DNA from 2 places in the Bradyrhizobium sp. LVM 105 genome. Region 2 is predicted to be linked to the other one. Evidence: riboswitches for the same ligand, from Rfam matches in the RefSeq annotation. Region 2 holds a riboswitch; the other holds the start of a gene.
What was found. A riboswitch is a leader RNA that binds a small molecule or an ion and turns the genes downstream of it on or off. The one in region 2 is predicted to bind cobalamin.
Positions count from the first base shown of each region.

Region 1: another riboswitch for cobalamin. It lies ahead of metE (5-methyltetrahydropteroyltriglutamate--homocysteine S-methyltransferase); the one in region 2 lies ahead of D6B98_RS05735 (energy-coupling factor ABC transporter permease).

Region 1 is NZ_QZMV01000028.1:34,824-44,672, forward strand. Features, by position in the region: gene D6B98_RS41150 (ATP-binding protein) at 1-92, shown strand, start outside; gene fixJ (response regulator FixJ) at 89-694, shown strand; gene D6B98_RS36780 (hemerythrin domain-containing protein) at 1,496-2,095, shown strand; partial or broken gene D6B98_RS36785 (IS256 family transposase) at 3,874-5,137, shown strand; gene metE (5-methyltetrahydropteroyltriglutamate--homocysteine S-methyltransferase) at 5,480-7,825, opposite strand; cobalamin riboswitch at 7,930-8,131, opposite strand; gene D6B98_RS40585 (hypothetical protein) at 8,242-8,538, opposite strand; gene D6B98_RS36795 (nodulate formation efficiency C protein) at 9,202-9,849, shown strand, end outside.
Region 2 is NZ_QZMV01000002.1:79,951-89,799, reverse strand. Features, by position in the region: gene cobG (precorrin-3B synthase) at 1-384, shown strand, start outside; gene D6B98_RS05780 (precorrin-8X methylmutase) at 384-1,013, shown strand; gene D6B98_RS05775 (precorrin-2 C(20)-methyltransferase) at 1,016-1,747, shown strand; gene cobJ (precorrin-3B C(17)-methyltransferase) at 1,744-2,478, shown strand; gene D6B98_RS05765 (cobalt-precorrin-6A reductase) at 2,454-3,197, opposite strand; gene cbiE (precorrin-6y C5,15-methyltransferase (decarboxylating) subunit CbiE) at 3,199-4,392, shown strand; gene D6B98_RS05755 (cobalamin biosynthesis protein) at 4,389-4,757, shown strand; gene cobM (precorrin-4 C(11)-methyltransferase) at 4,754-5,536, shown strand; gene D6B98_RS05745 (cobyrinic acid a,c-diamide synthase CobB) at 5,536-6,846, shown strand; gene cobA (uroporphyrinogen-III C-methyltransferase) at 6,843-7,574, shown strand; cobalamin riboswitch at 7,620-7,838, shown strand; gene D6B98_RS05735 (energy-coupling factor ABC transporter permease) at 7,876-8,553, shown strand; gene cobF (precorrin-6A synthase (deacetylating)) at 8,594-9,343, shown strand; gene cobT (nicotinate-nucleotide--dimethylbenzimidazole phosphoribosyltransferase) at 9,354-9,849, shown strand, end outside.

The DNA of each region.
Region 1 (9,849 bases), on a different contig from region 2:
AGTCACATAGCAGCCATATCGTCGTGGAAGCGACTCCGAGTAGCAGCACGATCCTTAAGACGGCATTTGCGGAGCTTAACGAAGAGACATGATTGGGCGGCGAATTCTTGTGATCGACGATGACGCCGCAATGCGGGACTCGCTCGCGTTTCTTCTTGATGTAAACGGTTTCTACGTAGCAACCTATGAGACGGCGACCGCGTTTTTTAATGACGTCGCGAGCGGTCCAGTCGATTGCATCGTGTCAGACATCCGTATGCCGGGTATGAGCGGTCTCGAATTGGTCAGAAAAGTGAAGGCCAATCGCGTCGACTGCCCGGTTATCTTGATAACTGGTCATGCCGACGTATCGCTCGCAGTCGAAGCGATGAAAGCGGGTGCGGTCGACTTCATCGAAAAGCCGTTCGAAGAGGAGGTACTGTTGCGCGCGATCAATAGTGCGTTGAAAGCGCGGCCAACGAAACCCGCCGATGACGCAGCGAAACTGCAGGCGGAAGCCCGCCTCGCGGACCTCTCCTCGCGCGAACGTGACGTCCTGCAGGGACTATTAGCCGGCAAGATCAACAAGGTGATCGCCCATGATCTGGGCATTAGTCCTCGGACAGTCGAGGTTTACCGTGCAAACCTCATGGCCAAGGCCAATGTCCGCAGCATGTCCGAGTTGATGCGGATCGCCATTACCGCGGGACTCTAGCAGGGACGCACTTGGTGCGAATGGCCTATTCATGCATTCAAGCTGCGCAGTCCAGACGACGAACGGAGGTTGTCAGGTGCACAGCGCGGAGCCGATCATGTTTTCGGTGATGGCTATTGATGCAACACAAGCTGCTGGTTTCTTGGAATCACGACGGCACATGAAGCAGATCAATGCGGTGCCCAAGTTTGTGCTCCGATGAACAGCAGGTCTGACCGCCCGAAGACCGGCATAATTCGGCAATATATTGGTCCGTCCTCCAACGGAGCTCCCAGTGCGGGCTTCCGTGAACTCGGCTGGGCTACAGTGCGGTCTTCGAAATCAAACGATGACGTGGGTTGGAGGCGCATGATCATCAAGCCCGTCGATGAGGTCGGCCGCCGTACATCGATCCGTGTTTGAGAAACCAAGGGACCGCGCCGGCCCCATTCAAGACGCCCTCCTCATCGGACTTACGTATAAACACTTAGGGGCTTCTACCTAGGGAAAACAACCAAATTTCCCAGTTCGTCAGGAACAGACAATCTGCGTCACATCGACGTTCGCAAGATAGGGTCCCCCAATGCACGCCTAGGCCGCCAGTTTTACCAAGAGCTGCCGCCATCGGACCAGCGTCTTGCGTGGGCAACTTCAACACTTCGGCTAAGTTGCTATACGCCAGCTCAAATCGGAGCGCGCTACTTTTTCGCGTCGAACGGCGCGGACGAACGCGGCGCAGCGAAGGACGCCGAATTCGGCTTAGGAGATCCTCTGAGCCGCAGAAACGCTTCCAGCCTACATTGTGCCTCCAGGAGCACCGCAATGATTATCGATCTTTTGCTTCGAGAGCATCGCAACATTGATCTGCTTCTGGTCGCTCTTGAACACGAAGTGGAGATTTTTGAGAAAGGGATCCGTCCTGATTATGAGGTCATTCGCGCGATTATCAGCTATTTCGAGGTTTATCCCGAGGTCTACCATCATCCACAGGAAGACTTGATTTTTTCCAAGCTCAAGGCTCGCGATCCGGATGCAGCTGCAATCGTCGGCGATCTCGCGCTTGAACACCAGGAAGTCGTCGACCGTTTGCACCACTTCGCGCGGGCTATTGACGCCATCCTCGCGGATCGTGAACTTTTTCGGCAGGACGTCGGCGATATCATACGTGACTTTATAGTACGCGAGCGGCACCACATGAAGTGGGAAGAACGAGATTTCTTTCCGGCAGCTCTGAAGGCTCTCTCGGCTCAGGATTGGACCGAAATCGCTTCCGGTCACACCGATCATGGAGATCCACTGTTCAGCGAGACAGCGGCAGCAACTTCCGATGCGCTAAGAGCGCATATTCTGCAATTGGAGCAAGAAGCTGAGGCCGAACGGAGCTCGGTCGCGTTTGCGTGCCCCAAGGCCGCCCCTCAGTGACACGGCGCCGAGATGGACGGGCTGTACTGATCGCTGCCGTTTCACAGCAGTAAGTGGACCTCATGTTCATCCTGTCAAAATGAAAATGGGGGGCTCGCGGGCACGTAGGCTGCCGTACCGCCAAAACAGCGTTTGCGCAATATAATCGCTTGCTCGACCACCGGTGCAAACGCGCGCCGGAGTCTTCCTGAGCTCTGGTCCGGCATGTTCCAGAATGTGACGGTCGCAGGTCGGGCAGTTGCGCAGTGATATCGCGCGAAACGGACGCCCCCCATGTCCACGGCCCGATAAGGACAGACGATTGCGGCCGCGCGGGTGCGCGCGAAGCAATTCCACGCGTTGACCCAACCCGGGACGTTCCGACTCATCCGACGGCAGCCGCTTCGACCCACTGCACGCCAACTGGGAGGCACTGCCAAGCCCGGATACGTTCAGCACCAACAGCAAGGCGCTTGACGTCGCTGGCCACGACCAGTAGCCGCCCACACGGGCTCCCACGTTACACCAGATATCCGACGTCCTCGCATTTCTCAGCGTCAGTTCGCGAGTTGGATTATCAAGCCTGGCTTAAGTCCTTTAGCTGTATGGCGTAGCCCCATCGGACAGTCCGCTTCGTGCCTTGAAATCGAGCAAATGCCCCGAATTGCATCCGGGTCGGCTTTCGGGATTCGGCTACCCGTACATTCCTGCATTCAAGAAGCACAACGCAAAATCGACGAATTCACTCCGCTCGACAGCGTCGAGGACTACCTCCAATTCGAAAGGATCACGGAAGCTTTTGGTTGATGCTGGATCCATACGCGTCGGCATCGATCACTTTGCCGTGCGCCACGAAAGTCTTGCCGGGGCCAGGCACGAAGACAGGCTAAGCGCAATTTCCAGGGCTACACTGGTGATTGCGCGGATTGATCTCGGCGCCAGCGCGATCGAGCGCATCCAACAAGGGCTTGACGGGAACGCTATCTCGGCAAAGGACTGCCTTGCTCGTATCGCCGGGGATCGGCTCACCGCCGGGAAGGGCTGTTTGCTGAGGCAGGAGGATCGCTTCCGTGCCGAGATCACGATCGACTCATGTGCGTCATGGCAGTCGATCTCTTGGAGGCATTCCGTCGTTACGCTCTGGATCGAAGTTCGCCACCGTCGATCGTTCTCGAATCGACAGCCTTATCACGGATGGCGTCGTGGTGATTGAGATCGTCTGCTCTCCATCGTTGATGGCGCAGAGTTCCTGGCCCGGAGCGTCGCCTCGGCGTCCGACGCTCATCTTCCGCCGCGCGGGGCTACACATAGCGGGGCGGTCTAACTCTGTGCGCCGACCCGAGTCGGGTCAGATCCGAAATCGCTCAGTTAACTGGCCTATATTGGGGCAGGACCACGCTCACGGCTCAGGAGCACCCTATCGGCACCGCCGCATCTTCAAGCTCGTGACATCCTCCGCGTGGTCCGGTCTCAGACTCTCACCAGAGGCTCAAGCCGAAACCCGACTATGGGATGGAAACGGTGGACCAAGGACTGCCCCTTAGGCCAGGTTCAAATCAATAGCAACCGCTCATGCATTGCCTATGCTTACGAGATCCTTGGAGCCGGGTTTGCCGTATCGTCTCGCCGGTGTCCGTGCGGTTTCGAAGCAGGAAAGCGCACCGAGTTTGCGGTGGGTGCCCTGCGGTGACCGCCCCGCAGGGGATGTCCCGGGTTCTGTTGAATTTCTGAGGAGGTCGGCGTTGCCCACCTTGAGCCGGTAGGCTCGGGGTGCTGATTCCACAAAGGAGAGCAACGCCATGACGAGAGATATCACACCGGCTGGTTCGCCGGCGACTGGGGTTGTGGACGAAGCGTTTGCGGAAGTGCGGGCGAGCTTCGATCGGTTCTGCCTTGCGGCGGGGATCGAGGCGCTCGGCACGATGATGGAGGCGGATGTGACGGCGGCCTGCGGGCCGCGCCACGGTCGCGATGCGGCGCGGCGGGCGCACCGTTGGGGCCGAACGCGAGGACGGATCGGTTTCCACGGCGGCAAGATTGAGGTCGAGCGGCCCCGGGTCCGGGGCGTGGACGGCCGCGAGATCACGATCCCGAGCAGGGAAACGGCAGCGCAGGAGGACTGGCTCGGTCGCTGGGCGATGAACCTGATGCTGATCAACGTGTCGACGCGCCGGTTCGGCCGCGCCGTCCGACTGCCCGAGGGGGACGTGCCGGCACCGCCCGGATCTGGGATTTCGAAATCGGCGGTCTCGCGGAGGTTCGTTGCGCTGTCGGCGGCGCGGCTGGCCGACTTCATGGCTGCCGATCTGTCCACGCTCGACCTTCTGGTGGTCCAAATCGACGGGCTGCATCTCGACGACGATCTCGTGCTAGTCGCCGCGATCGGGGTTGACGGCGAAGGCAACAAGCATCCGCTGGCGCTGGTGGAAGGGGCAACCGAGAATGCCGCAACGGTTCAGGCCCTGCTGGACAACCTGGTCTCGCGCGGGCTCGACCCGACGGTGCCAAGACTGTTCATCGCCGACGGCGCGAAGGCGCTGTCGAAGGCGATCCGCCGCACCTTCGGTCCGGCCGCAGCGATCCAGCGCTGCCAGATCCACAAGGCGCGCAACATCATGGAACGCCTGCCGAAAGAGCATCATGCGGCCACCATGCGCCAGGCCTGGGAGCTCGATGACGCCGACAAGCGAAAAATTGATCCGCAACCTCGCGCGTCGACTCGACCAGCAATGGCCCGGCGTAGCGGCCAGCATCCTCGAAGGCCTCGACGAAATCCTGACTGTCGTCCGGTTGAAGTTGCCGAAGGAGCTTCGTCGATCGCTCGCCTGTACCAACATCGCCGAGAACATGATGGGCACCATTCGCCGCGTCACGCGCAACGTCAAACGCTGGCGGGATGCCGGTATGGCCTTGCGATGGGTCGCGGCCGGCATGATCGAGGCTAACAAGGGCTTCCGACGATTGAAGGCGCATAACCAATTGTCGGTTCTGCGTGCGGCTCTTCAAGCTCGCCACAATCGCATGACGATCAACCCCGTTGCCCACGTCACGAGGGCCGCGTAACATTCATTCCGGCAACGTCGGCCCGACCTAGTTCAACAGCGATCGGGACATCCCCGCCCCGCATCACTGCCCCTCGTTGCCGTGTAGTCGTTCCCGACGCGCTCATGAGCGACAAACCTTGGTGTAGATATATAAACCTCAGACTATACAGTGGCATACCACGGCATAATTGAGCTACGCTGAGCTTGTGCTTCAACTCGGCTCAGCGATGCGTCAGTGTCGCTCCTCCAGACTTTCGCCCGGCCCGCCTAGGCGGGACCGGGCATTTTTTCTGTTCCCAGTGCTACCTCCATTATCGGGCGCGCAAATGACCACCTCGATGAGAAGAGACCCAAGCCCGGATCAACGGCCTGGCGGATCGAATGCAGCGCGTAGCTCGCGGGCGGCAGCGACCATGTTCGCTAGCGCCGGCCGGACCTCTTCCCAGTTGCGCGTCTTCAGCCCGCAGTCCGGATTGACCCAGAGCTGCGAGTCGTGCAGCCGCGTCAGAGCCAACGCCATCAGCTCCTTCATTTCGCCCGTCTCCGGAACGCGTGGAGAGTGGATGTCGTACACGCCCGGCCCGATCTGATTTGGGTATTCGTAGTTCCTAAACGCGTCGAGTAGTTCCATTTTCGAGCGCGACGTCTCGATCGAGATTACATCCGCGTCCATTGCAGCGATCGCACCGATGATGTCGTTGAACTCCGAGTAGCACATATGTGTATGAATTTGCGTTTGATCAGCGACGCCCGATGAGCAGATCCGGAAGCAATCCACGGCCCAGTCGAGATAAGCCGTCCACTCCGATCGACGCAACGGCAATCCTTCTCGAAGTGCAGCTTCGTCGATCTGGATCATGGTCGCACCAGCATTCTCGAGATCGCGGACTTCGTCTCGGATCGCGAGCGCAATCTGGCGGCAGGCCTCGCTTCTGGGAATATCATCGCGAACAAAGGACCAGTTCAAGATCGTCACCGGACCGGTCAACATCGCCTTCATCGGCTTCTTCGTTAATGATTGCGCGTAGCGCCACCAGTCCACGGTAATAGGCTTCGAGCGCACTACATCGCCAAACAGGATCGGTGGCCTGACGCAGCGCGAGCCGTAGGACTGCACCCATCCGCTCCTGGTAAATGCGAAGCCGGCAAGTTGCTCGCCGAAGTACTGCACCATGTCATTGCGCTCGAACTCGCCGTGCACGAGGACGTCGAGACCGATGTCCTCCTGCCAACGTACGGCGCGCGCAGTCTCCTCCTTGAGGAACCTGTCGTATTGCTCGTCACTTATCGCGCCCCGCGCATGCGCCGCACGCGCATTCCGGACCTCTGTGGTCTGCGGGAACGATCCGATCGTCGTGGTAGGGAAAGCCGGCAGTCCGAAACGATCGCTTTGGATCTCTGCACGACGGGCAAATGGGCTCGCGCGCCGACGCATGGTCTGATCGATCGCTTTCATCCGGACAGCGACATTAGCATCACGGATTTTTGGCGAAGTCCGGCGAACAGTCGCGGTACATTCCGACTGGGCAAGAGCTGGCGCAACATTCTGGTCGCCTGCGAGTGCCCGCGCCAGGATCGCAAGCTCCCGCATCTTCTGGACCGCGAAAGCAAGCCAGCTCTTGACGTCGGAAACGAGCCCGGTTTCAAGTTCAACATCGACCGGCACATGAAGCAGCGAGCAGGATGGGGCAATCTGTACACGGTCCTTGCCGAGCTTCGCAATCGCGGGTTCGAGCCGCTGGCGCAGCGAGGACAAATTCGACCGCCATACATTCCGGCCGTCGACGACACCGAGCGACATGACGAGATCACTTCGGCCGCCAGCGATGATCTGGTCCAACAACTGTGGCGCTCGAACTAGGTCGAGGTGTAGTCCGGCAACTGGCAGGCTCAACGCGGTGTTCAGATTGTCCCCGAGGTCGCCGAAATAGCTGGCAACTAAGATCTTGATGGCCGGCACCTCCTTGGCGAGCCGATCATAGGCATGTCGCAAAGATTGCCGCGCCCTCTCATCCAGATCAAGAACCAGGCAGGGCTCGTCGAACTGAACCCAATTTGCTCCACGTTTGGCCAATTCCTGCAGAACTTCGATATAGGCCGGTAACAGTTCATCCAGTAGTGAGAGTGGCTGGAACGCAGGATCGGGACTCTTGCCGAGCTTTAGGAATGTGACCGGCCCGATCAGGACAGGGCGGGTCTGAAAGCCAAGGGCCTTGGCTTCCTCATACTCCTCGATCGGCTTGCGAGAGCATAGCCTGAAAGTCTGTCCTCTGCGAAACTCGGGGACCATGTAGTGGTAGTTGGTATCGAACCACTTGGTCATCTCCTGCGGGGGTGCGCCAAATCCGCGCGGTCCGTGACCGCAACTCGCATCCCGATCGTCGCATTGTGATCCGCGGGCCATGGCGAAGTACGTCTTCAGCGAAACGGATTCGGCTTTTGAGGCGTAGATCTCCGGGATGGCGCCAACCATGACACTTGTGTCGAGCACCTGATCATACAGCGAGAAATCGTTTGATGGAATGACCGTGACGCCGATAGATTTCTGACGAGCCCAGTTCGCGGCACGCAGGCCAGCTGCGTCCTCCAGCAACTGCTGTTCGCTGCTTTTTCCGGCCCAGTAGCTTTCTAGAGCGAGTTTGAGCTCGCGCCTTGGACCGATGCGTGGCGTTCCGAGCGTGGCAACGGGAAGGGAGAGAAGAGACATAGCGTTAACCCCGTGTTGGGGGCAGAAGGCCATGGCGGACGCAGGCAGGGGAAGTCGCGCAGTGCGACGGCTGCTTGGCGCACCACCGGGACACCCCGCCCGTGGACGAATATATTGTCGGGGTAGGTCTCCTGGCTCGCGGGTCATCGCTGCTGTCCGGCCTTCCCGAAGCCGCGCAGGCTTCAGTGACATCGTTGGACAGCGGCTCGCCACTCACAGTTGCGGGGGCAGCGCCGGCATCTTCACCGGCTTCCCTCTTAGCTCCGGATCAAGTGCGACCGGAGAACCTCGACGACTTGGATTATCGAGAAGACAAGTCTTCCGTCAACCTCTCAGATCATGTCTCAAGCTGGTGCTGCGACATCCGCTACGCGAATGGCCGCGCATCTTGATGCGTTGAGCCGATGTAAGCGCTCTCAAGTCAGCAATATCGGAATGACGATCGCAGCTGCCTGCGGGCCGCACGCCAGATCGGTGGAAGGGACAAATGCGGCTTGCCCGGTCGGGACTGCTGCCTCGAGCAGAACGCATCTCCGGCTTCTCAGCGCTTCTTTGAGCAAGTCCACCATCCAGCCACCTTCTCGGCCAACAGGATCCGTGTTGAACAGGCCCAAGCTGGCGAAGCCAGCAACATACCCGGCCAGCACGTTGATGTGCGGTTCAGCAAGACTCCAAATGTTCGGCGGTAAAGATCGGTTTCGCCTCGTCGCCATCGAGTGCAAAGCGCTCCTAACTGAGGCTATTCTCGAAGCGCCGCATGTCGCGATAGGAGCGGCAGACGCACCATGGCCGATGGCCGCAAATGGCCAAACGCATGGCAGAGATCGAAAGCCACATTCTGGCAACGATGCCGAACCAAACGGTTCAATAGCGGCAAACAATTCTCATCAGGAGCTTGGTACCGAGGTGTTCCGCTGCGCCATCGAACGATCCGGTGCGGGACGAGGATGCATAAGCCGGGCTGGATAGCGCTGAACGGAAACATCGAGACATTGACCAGTCGGAAAGTCGACAAAGAGGACACAAAAGCGGTGCGAATTGCCGTCTATTACCTGGCACGAAGAATGCAAGTCTTCGGCATGCCCAGTCTCCTCCTGCTGGGCATGTCCAGCACAGCAACTTGAGGCTGTCGCCGGCAGTGAAGTTAGTGGCGCGTGACATAGAGGGGAGCGCCTGCTCGCATGGGACACCATCGGTCTCCCCGTCGCGTCGCCGCTAACTTCTTGCGCTCGCGCATAACAAGTCGAAGGTTGCCCGCTTTGAATGACGTGTGGATGACACCAAATAGGCCGGCAGTTATGAGAACAGTGTCTAGAAGACGCGCGTTATGGTTTTGTCTCGGTCGACCCCTGATCTGCCTGGTCGGGCTGGCTGCGATGAGCAACAGTGTTCGCGCCATCGAGAGCCCCCATATCGAAAGATTCAAGTCAACGTGGCGAGCGCAAGACGGTGAGACAATAGAACAAATTATCTCCAACGTCTCGAAGGTGGCACAGTTCGTCCCTCGAATGTGGGGCGTCGCTGAACTCGACGAAAACGACTATGTTTTCGTTTTGTGGACCAGACACCCTGACGATATATTAGACGAACCGTACTTTATCACCTGGAGGATCGCGCTCGACGGCACGTTTCAACTTGCGTCGACCTATGCAAAGCCGATCGAATTGGGCTGGCACGCCCTAGCACTCTCGTTGATCGCCACTGAAGTCAAGGAGAGTGAAAGGGACGCAAATCTTGGCTTTCTGCATGATCCGAGCAACTTCAACTTTGTGACGACCACGCAAGGCCGCCTCGGCGATCTTCTGCGGCAGGGCCGCTGCACTATCGTTGAACCTGTTGAAGTGGACTACTTGCCGAAGCAGAAGGACAAGCCGACCGAGAAGGGTGATCTGTGGCGCGCTTTGCTTTTGGTGAACTGTGATATCCCAGGACCCCGTTTTTTTACACACAACGGGGTCATCACTTTCGAGAAGAGCGAAGGGCAAGATTGGGAGCCGCAATCCCCCTTTGCCAAGCGTATCGCG
Region 2 (9,849 bases):
GCGCTACGCATGACGCCCTGGCGGATGCTGCTGAGCGAAGGCAAGCGCGAGATGCCGAGCGCGCCGGGGCTCATCACCGAGCCGTTCGATCCTGCGTTGCGCGTCATCGCCTGCAGCGGTGCGCCGCGCTGCCGCGAAGCCCACGCCGATACGCGCGCGCTGGCCGCGGCGCTCGCGCCGCGCATCGCCGCCGATGCGCGGCTGCACGTCTCGGGCTGCGGCAAAGGCTGTGCCCATTCCGGCACGGCCGCAGTCACACTGGTTGCGACGCGTGCCGGCTTTGATCTCGTTCGCGACGGCTCGACGCGCGATGAGCCGGTGCTGCGTGGCCTCAACGGCGCCGACATCGTCAGCGACCCCTCCATCCTGGTGGGAGGGAACTGATGCCGCACACCTACGAGACCGACGGCGCGGCGATCTACCGGCAGTCCTTCGCCACGATCCGGGCCGAGGCCGATCTTGCCCGCTTCACGCCGGACGAGGAGCAGGTGGTGGTGCGGATGATCCACGCCGCCGGCATGGTCGGGCTGGAGTCGCATATCCGCTTCACGCCAGGCATGGCGATAGCCGCGCGCGCGGCCTTGCAGAAGGGGGCGCCGATCCTGTGCGACGCGCGCATGGTCTCCGAAGGGATCACGCGCGCGAGGCTGCCCGCGGCCAACGCCGTCATCTGCACCCTTGGCGACGAGACCGTGCCCGCGCTCGCGCAATCGATGCGCAACACCCGGTCGGCCGCGGCGCTCGAGCTGTGGCGGCCGCATCTCGCCGGTGCGATCGTTGCGATCGGCAATGCGCCGACGGCGCTGTTTCATCTGCTCAACATGCTGGAGGATCGTGACTGCCCGCGGCCCGCCGCGATCATCGGTTGCCCTGTCGGCTTCGTCGGTGCGGCCGAATCCAAGGCGGCGCTGATGGCCGATCCGCCGGCGCCGGCGTTGACCGTCGCGGGCCGCCTTGGCGGTTCCGCAATCACGGTCGCGGCCGTGAACGCCCTGGCGAGCCGGAGCGAATAGCGATGGGACGCATCATCTGTTGCGGTCTCGGCCCCGGCGATCCTGATCTGATGAGCGTGCGCGCCGATCGCACCGTGCGCGGTGCCAGCCACGTCGCCTATTTCCGCAAGAAGGGCAGGTCGGGCCAGGCGCGGCGTATCGTCGAGGGCATGCTGGCAGCCGGCGTCACCGAGTATCCGATGGAGTATCCGGTCACGACCGAGATCGCATTCGACAGTCCGGAATACATGCACTTGCTCGCCGGTTTCTACGATGAATGGGCCGAGCGCTTGGCGCGGCTCGCGCGCGCGGTCGATGTCGTCGTGCTCTGCGAGGGCGATCCCTACTTCTACGGCTCCTTCATGCATCTCCATACGCGCCTGCAAGGCCGCGTCGAGATTGAGGTGATCGCGGGCATTCCTGGCATGGTCGGCTGCTGGAACGGCGTCGGACAGCCGATCGCGCTCGGCGACGACGTGACGACCGTGCTGATGGGGACGCTGGCTGAAAGCGAGCTCGAGCGGCGCATGCGCGATTCCGATGCGCTCGTCGTCATGAAGACCGGCCGCAATCTCGCAAAGGTGCGCCGCGCGCTCAGCTCAGCAGGCCGGCTGGACGACGCCTGGCTGGTCGAGCGCGGCACCATGCCGGGCGAGCGCGTGGTGCGGCTCGCCGAGATCGACGCCGCCGACTGTCCCTATTTCGCGATCGTGCTGGTTCACGGCAAGGGCCGGCATCTGGACGCCGCCGAATGACGGGCACGCTGACCATCGCGGGCCTTGGTCCCGGCAGCGATGCGCTGGTGACGCCCGAGGTCACGGCCGCGCTTGCATCCGCGACCGACATTCTGGGCTACGCGCCCTATGTCGCGCGCGTGCCGCGGCGAGCCGGTCTCACCCTGCATCCTTCGGATAACCGCGAGGAGCTGCAGCGCGCCCGCGAGGCATTGCGGCTTGCGTTCGAAGGCGGGCAGGTGGTCGTCGTGTCCTCCGGCGATCCCGGCGTGTTCGCGATGGCCTCCGCCGTGTTCGAGGCGCTCGAACAGGCGCCGCACTATCAGGCGCTTCCGATCCGCGTGCTGCCCGGCATCACCGCGATGCTGGCGGCTGCCGCCCGAGCCGGCGCCCCGCTCGGCCATGATTTCTGCGCCATCAACCTTTCCGACAATCTCAAGCCCTGGGCCGTGATCGAGAAGCGCTTGCGTCTCGCGGCCGAAGCCGATTTCGCGATCGCGATGTACAATCCGCGCTCGGCGAGCCGGCCGGAAGGATTTGGCCGCGCGCTTGCGGTGCTGAAGGACGCGCGCTGTGGCGAGCGCCTCGTGATCTTCGCGCGCGCGATCAGCGCGGCTGATGAGAAGATCGAGATCGTGACGCTGAATGAAGCGACGCCAGAAATGGCCGACATGCGCACGCTGGTGATCGTCGGCAATTCGCAGACACGCCGGGTCGGCCGCTGGGTCTATGCGCCGAGGCGGGTCGAATGACCGAGCCATTGCATCACATCAGTAACGCTCTCGACCCGCCGCCGCTCGGGCAGCGCCGGTCGCGAGATCATGATTACGGGCAGGCCGAGCCTCCGGGCCGCGTCGATCTTGGCGCGCGCGCCATCGCCGCCGGAATTGCGGGCGACGATCCAGGCGATGCCGCGCCTGCGCATCATCTCGAGCTCGCTATCAAGCGTGAACGGTCCGCGCGATACGATCACGTCGGCCGCAAAGGGCAGGGGCGCTTCGGGCGGATCGACGAAGCGCAGCGTGTAGGTGTGCTGCGGCTTGGTCGCAAACGGCGCGATATGCTGACGGCCGATGGCGAGGAACACGCTTGCTGGCGCCTCGGTCAGCGCAGCGGCCGCGGTGTTGACATCGGCGACGTCGATCCAATTGTCGCCGGAGGCCCTCGTCCAGGGCGCGCGCTCCAGCGCGATCAGCGGCGTGGCGGTTTCCGCGCACGCTTCGACCGCATGACGGCTCATCTCGGCTGCGAACGGATGCGTCGCGTCGATCACCTGGGTGATCCCCTCGCGACCGATGTAGTCCGCAAGCCCGCTCACGCCGCCGAAGCCGCCGATGCGGGTCGGCAGCGGCTGGTCGGCGGGCGTGCGGGTGCGGCCGCCATAGGAATAAACGGCATCAAGCCCGGCGCGCGCGATCTCCGCGGCGAGCAGGCTCGCGTCGGCCGTTCCGCCCAGTATGAGGGCGCGCATCGTGTCTGATCCCTGGCTGACCATCATCGGTATCGGCGAAGATGGCCTTGCCGGCCTGTCCGAGGCAAGCCGAAAGGCGCTCGATGGGGCCGAAACTGTGTTCGGCGGTGAGCGGCACCTTGCGCTTGCCGGCGTCGGCAGTCGTGGCCGACCGTGGCCGGCGCCCTTCGACGCCGCTGTCGTTCTGAGCTGTCGCGGCCGGCCGACGGTGGTGCTCGCCTCCGGCGATCCGTTCTGGCACGGCGCCGGCGCCGTCCTCGCCGAGATGCTCGGCGGCGGCGAGTGGATCGCGCATCCGGCACCGTCGACCTTCTCGCTCGCGGCCGCGCGGTTGGGCTGGCGGCTGGAGACCACGACATGCATCGGCCTTCATGCCGCGCCGTTCGAGCGCCTGATACCGCATCTGGTGCGAGATGCGCGCATCATCTGCCTGATGCGTGACGCAAGAGCGGTCGGCGATCTCGTGAAATGGCTGACGGAACGCGGATGGGGCGCCTCATTGTTGTGGACGCTCGAGGCGCTTGGCGGGCCGCGAGAATACATTGACCAGCATCGCGTCGACCTCTTTGCCGAGGAGGTCGCCGCAAATCTGGTCGCGGTGGCGGTTTGGGCGAGGGGAACGCAGGGCATTCCCCGCAGCTCGGGCTTGCCAGACGATCTGTTCGTTCACGACGGCCAGATCACCAAGCGGCCGGTGCGCGCGCTGGCGCTCTCGGCGCTGGCGCCGCGTCCGGGCGAGCGACTGTGGGACGTCGGCGCCGGCTCGGGGTCGATCTCGGTCGAGTGGGCGCTGTGCGGGGGGACGGCGACCGCCGTCGAGCCGCGCGAGGATCGCGTCGCGAACATTCGCAAGAATGCAGCCGCGTTCGGACTGGCGCATCGGGTTGCTGCCGTCACCGGGAAGGCGCCGGAAGCTCTTGCCGGGCTAGACGCGCCGCTAGACGCGCCGGATGCCGTCTTCATTGGCGGCGGTCTCGACAGCGCGATGTTCGATGCGATCTGGTCGCGCCTCGCACCTGGAGCGCGGCTCGTTGCACATTCGGTCACGCTGGAAACGGAAGCGCTGCTTGGCGATCTGCAGCAGCGCCACGGCGGCGAGCTGATGCGGGTCGAGATCGCGCATGCGGGCCCGCTCGGCCGCTATCGTTCCTGGGAGGCGGCACGGCCGGTGGTGCAGTGGAGCGCGGTCCGATGAAGGTGGCCGGGCTTGGATTCAGAAAGGACGTCACGCTGGCTTCGCTGCGTGAGGCGCTGCTGGCAGCCGGAGGACCCGCAGGTCTTGCTGCGGTGGCGACCGTCAGCGACAAGGCCGATACAGAATCGCTGAAGCAGCTCGCGCGTGAGTGCGGTGTGCCGATCAGGCCTATTCCGGCCGAGACGCTGGCTGGCATTGACACGCTCACGCAATCGGAGCTCGTCGCGGAGAAGTTCGGCACGGGATCGGTTGCGGAAGCCGCGGCCCTCGCGGCGGCTGGCCCTCGGGCGCGGCTGATTGCGACGCGCGTAATCTCGCGAGATCGCACCGCAACCGCCGCAATCGCGGAAGGAGACGGGGCATGACGGTGCATTTCATCGGCGCAGGGCCGGGCGCACCTGATTTGCTGACATTGCGCGGACGCGATCTGATCGCCGCGTGCCCGGTCTGTCTCTATGCCGGCTCCCTGATCCCTGATGGCGTACTGGCGCATTGCCCGCCTGGCGCGCGCATCGTCAATACGGCGCCGCTGTCGCTCGACGAGATCATCGTGGAGATTGCCGCCGCGCATGCGGACGGCAAGGATGTCGCGCGGCTGCATTCCGGCGATCTCTCGATCTGGTCGGCGATGGGCGAGCAGCTCCGCCGCCTGCGCGCGCTCGGCATTCCCTATACGGTCACGCCAGGTGTGCCGTCCTTTTCCGCCGCTGCGGCCGCGCTGGAGGCCGAGCTGACGCTGCCGGGGCTTGCCCAGACGGTGGTGCTGACGCGTACGCCGGGCCGCGCTAGCGCAATGCCTGATGGCGAGAAGCTGGCCGCGTTCGCCGCGACCGGCGCGGTGCTCGCGATCCATCTGTCGATCCACCTGCTCGACAAGGTCGTGGCCGAGCTCACGCCGCATTATGGCGGGGACTGCCCGGTCGCCATCGTCTGGCGCGCGAGCTGGCCGGACCAGCGTATCGTGCGCGCGACGCTGGCCACGCTCGATGCTGCCGTCGGCACGGAGATGGAGCGCACTGCGCTGATCCTGGTCGGCGAGACGCTTGGCGCTGCGGATTTCGACGAGAGCCGTCTCTACGCTGCCGACTACGACCGCCGCTATCGGCCTGTTGGCGCCGAGCCGCGCTTTCCGGAGGCGTCGTGATGGCGGCAGGCCTCGTCATCTCCGCACCGGCCTCCGGCGTCGGCAAGACCACGCTGACGCTGGCGCTGGCGCGGGCCTGGCGCCATCGCGGCTTGAACGTGCAGTGCTTCAAGAGCGGGCCGGATTACATCGATCCCGCCTTTCACGCCGCCGCCACGGGACGCGCCTCCGTCAACGTCGACAGCTGGGCGATGGACCGCGGGACGATCCTGCATCTGGTCAGCCGCGGCAGGGATGCCGATATCGTGCTCGCCGAGGGCTCGATGGGCCTGTTCGACGGCGTCGCCGCGCGCGGCGTCTGCGGCACCGGTGCCACCGCCGACATCGCGGAGATGCTCGGCTGGCCGGTGCTGCTGGTGATCGATCCCTCGGGCCAGGCGCAGACCGCCGCCGCAATCGCCGCGGGCCTGCGCGATTATCGCCCCGGCGTCAGACTTGCGGGCGTCGTGCTCAATCGCGTCGCCAGCCCGCGCCACGAAGACCTGGTGCGGCGTGCGCTTGTTGATGCCGGCATCGCTGTGTTCGGCGCGCTGCCGCGCCATGCCGAGATCAGCCTGCCGAAGCGGCATCTCGGTCTGGTGCAGGCCGAAGAGCAGGCCGAGATCGGCAAGCTGGTCGACGAGGCCGCGCGCTTCGTCGCCGAGCATGTCGATCTCGATGCGGTGCTGCGCTCCGCAGCCGGATGGTCGCCGCAACCGGCGGCGAGCGGCCTGAACGTGGTGCCGCCGGGGCAGCGCATTGCGCTGGCGCGCGATGCGGCGTTCTCCTTCATCTATCCGCATATGCTGGAAGCCTGGCGCGCGGCGGGCGCCGAGATCTTGCCGTTCTCGCCGCTGGCCGATGAAACGCCTCATGCGAGCGCCGATGTGTGCTGGTTGCCCGGGGGCTATCCCGAGCTTCATGCCGGCAGGATCGCGTCCAATGCCCGGTTTCGCGACGGCCTGCGCGCCTTCGCGGAAACGCGGCCGGTGCATGGCGAATGCGGGGGCTATATGGTGCTGGGAACCGCTTTGATCGATGCGGACGGGATCCGCCATGAGATGACAGGCCTGCTTGGCCTCGAGACGAGCTTTGCCAAACGCCGCATGCATCTGGGCTATCGCCTCGCGGCGCTCGCCGCGCCGATGCCGGGCCATCGTTCCGGCGCGCGTCTGCGCGGTCACGAGTTTCACTATTCGACCATTGTTGCCCAGCCTGACACGCCGCTGGCGGTCGTGCATGATGCAACGGGCGCGGTCATCGCCGAGACCGGCTCGCAGCGCGGCTACGTCAGCGGCACCTTCTTTCATCTGATCGCGGAGGACCGGTGAGCGGGTTCGTTTCCTTCATCTCCGCCGGACCCGGCGACCCCGAGCTGCTTACGCTCAAGGGCGCCGCGCGGCTGCGCGAGGCCGACGTCGTGCTCTATGACGATCTCGCCTCGGGCGCGATCCTCGATCTCGCCCGGCCGGGCGCCAATCTCGTCGCGGTCGGCAAGCGCGCAGGGCGGCCCTCGACCAAGCAGCATCACGTCAACCGTCTCCTGGTCGACTATGCCGCAACCGGCGCGCGCGTGGTGCGGCTCAAGTCCGGCGATGCCGGCATTTTCGGCCGGCTCGAGGAGGAGATCGAGACGTTGCGCGGGGCCGGCATCGGCTATGAGATCGTTCCCGGCGTCACCTCGGCTTGCGTCGCCGCCGCGCAGGCCGGCATTCCCCTGACCCGGCGCCACACCTCGCGCCGGGTGCAGTTCATCACCGGCGCCGACGTCACCGGCGAGCTGCCGCCGAATCTGAACTGGGCGGCGCTGGCCGATCCCGAGGCGACGACCGTGGTCTATATGGGCCGGCGCACCTTTCCGGCGCTTGCCGCAAAATTGATCGCGCACGGCCTCGCCGCGGAGACCCCGGCGCTGTTCGCCGAATCCCTCGGCCGATCCGACGAGCGGCTGGTTCGCACCACGATTGCCGAGCTTGCCGAGCAGCTTGCCCGCGGCGGCGCCGCTTCCACCGCCGCCGTGATCCTGTTCGGCGCGCTGGCGGGGGATTATCCGTCATGATTGTCTCGGCCGCGCCTCGCCCCTTGACGCAGGCTCGGCGAAAGGGGCACACAGGAGAGGCAAGGTGCTCAACGCGGCGCAAAGCGCCGGAGCATAATCGGGAATGGAGATGGGCGGACCAAGTTGCGGCGCCCAAAACCCCAGCCGCCCCCGCGACTGTAAGCGGTGAGGGGCTCCGATCAGCCACTGGGCCGCAAGGTCCGGGAAGGCCGGAGAACCCAGTGAACCGCGAGCCAGGAGACCGGCCCTGCACGTTTTGAGGCCAAGGCCGTCGGGTGTGACGGCAGGAAGGATCTGAGCCATGCATATCGAACCCGGGGTAGTGACGGGCGCCAAGCTCGTGTTGAGTTACGCAACCGGCATCGCCGCAGGCGGCGTTGCCTTGAAGCTCGCAGCCGAGACCGTGCGCGAGCAGGGCATCGGCTCGTTCGCGGCGCGGACGCTCGCCACCACCGCTCTCGTCTTCGTCTTCTTCGAGATCCTGCCGCACTTCCCGGTCGGCGTCTCCGAGGTGCACTTCATCCTCGGCTCGACCTTGTTCCTGCTGTTCGGTGCTGCGCCCGCGGCCTTCGGCCTGGCGTTCGGCCTGCTGCTTCAGGGCGTGTTGCTCGAGCCGGTCGACCTGCCGCAATACGGCATGAACGTCACGACGCTGCTGGTGCCGCTGTTCGCGATCCAGGCGATCGCCACGCGGATCATTCCGCGCAACACGGCCTATGTCGACCTGAAGTATCGGCAGGCGTTGGCGCTGTCGACGACCTATCAGGCCGGCGTGATCGCCTGGGTGGCGTTCTGGGCGCTCTATGGCTCCGGCTTTGCGATGAGCAACCTCGCCAGCATCGCGACGTTTGCGGCTTCCTACGCGCTGGTGATCGTGATCGAGCCGCTCGCCGATCTCGCCGTGCTGGCGCTGGCGAAGTCGCTGCGCGGCGTCACCGCGCCCGGCCTCGTCACCCCGCGCCTGCACAACGCAGCTTAAGCGAGACAGGGGGCGGCCGTCATGGCCGCCCCCACGCGCGATGCTCACGCTTTCCCTGATCGGCATCGGTTGCGGCGATCCTGGCCAGCTCACGCGCGCCGCCGTTCAAGCCATCAACGCCGCCGACCTCGTGCTGATCCCGCGCAAGGGAACGGCGAAGTCCGATCTCGCCGATCTCAGGCGGACGATCTGCGCGGATGTGCTCACCAGCGACACGACTGCCATCGCCGAGTTCGATCTTCCGGTGCGCGATGCCGCCGAGGCGGATTACCGCAAGGGCGTGGACGATTGGCACGATGCGGTCGCCGCGACCTGGTCGCGGACGATTGCAGATCATCTCGGAAGCAAGGGCAAGGTCGCGCTGCTGATCTGGGGCGATCCTTCGCTGTACGATTCCTCGCTGCGCATTGCGCGGCGGCTCGATCCCTTGCCCAAGATCGAGGTCGTGCCCGGCATCACGTCGATCCAGGCGCTGTGTGCGGCCCATGCGCTGCCGCTGAACGATATCGGCGAGCCGTTTCTGGTCACGACGGGGCGGCGCTTGCGCGAAGGCGGCTGGCCGCAAGGCATCGACACCGTGGTGGTGATGCTCGACGGCGGCACGGCATTCGAATCGCTCGATCCGGCAGGGATTCACATCTACTGGGGTGCCTATCTCGGCATGCCCGATCAAATCATCATGTCCGGCGCCCTCGCCGAAACCGGCCCGGGCATCGTCGCGGCACGGCAGGAAGCGCGCGCGCGGCATGGCTGGATCATGGATAGCTATATTCTCAAGCGCAGGCGTTAAGCGAGGCAGCATGCTCCCCGAATGGGTCACCCGGAACTGCCCCGCGATCTCCGCGATCCATCGCGATGCGGCGATCGCGCGGCAGGGGCAGCTGACGAAGCCGACCGGCGCGCTCGGCCGGCTCGAGCAGCTCGCGATCGAGCTCGCAGGTCTGCAGGCAACCGAGCAGCCGCGCGCGGCGCGCGTGCCGATCATCGTCTTCGCCGGCGACCACGGCATCGTCGCGCAAGGCGTCTCGGCCTATCCGCAAGAAGTGACCATCGCGATGATGGCGAATTTTGCCTCCGGCGGTGCCGCGATCTCGGTGCTGGCGCGCGAGCTTGGCTCCAGCCTGGAGGTGGTCGACGCCGGCACGCTGGCGCAACAGGAGATGGCGGGGATCGTCACCGACAAGCCGCGCCACGGCACCCGCGATTTCAGCGTGGAGGCTGCGCTCACACCGGCCGAGCTGGCGTTTGCCTTCGAGGCCGGCCAGCGCGCGGTTGCGCGCGCGGAGGCCAACCAGC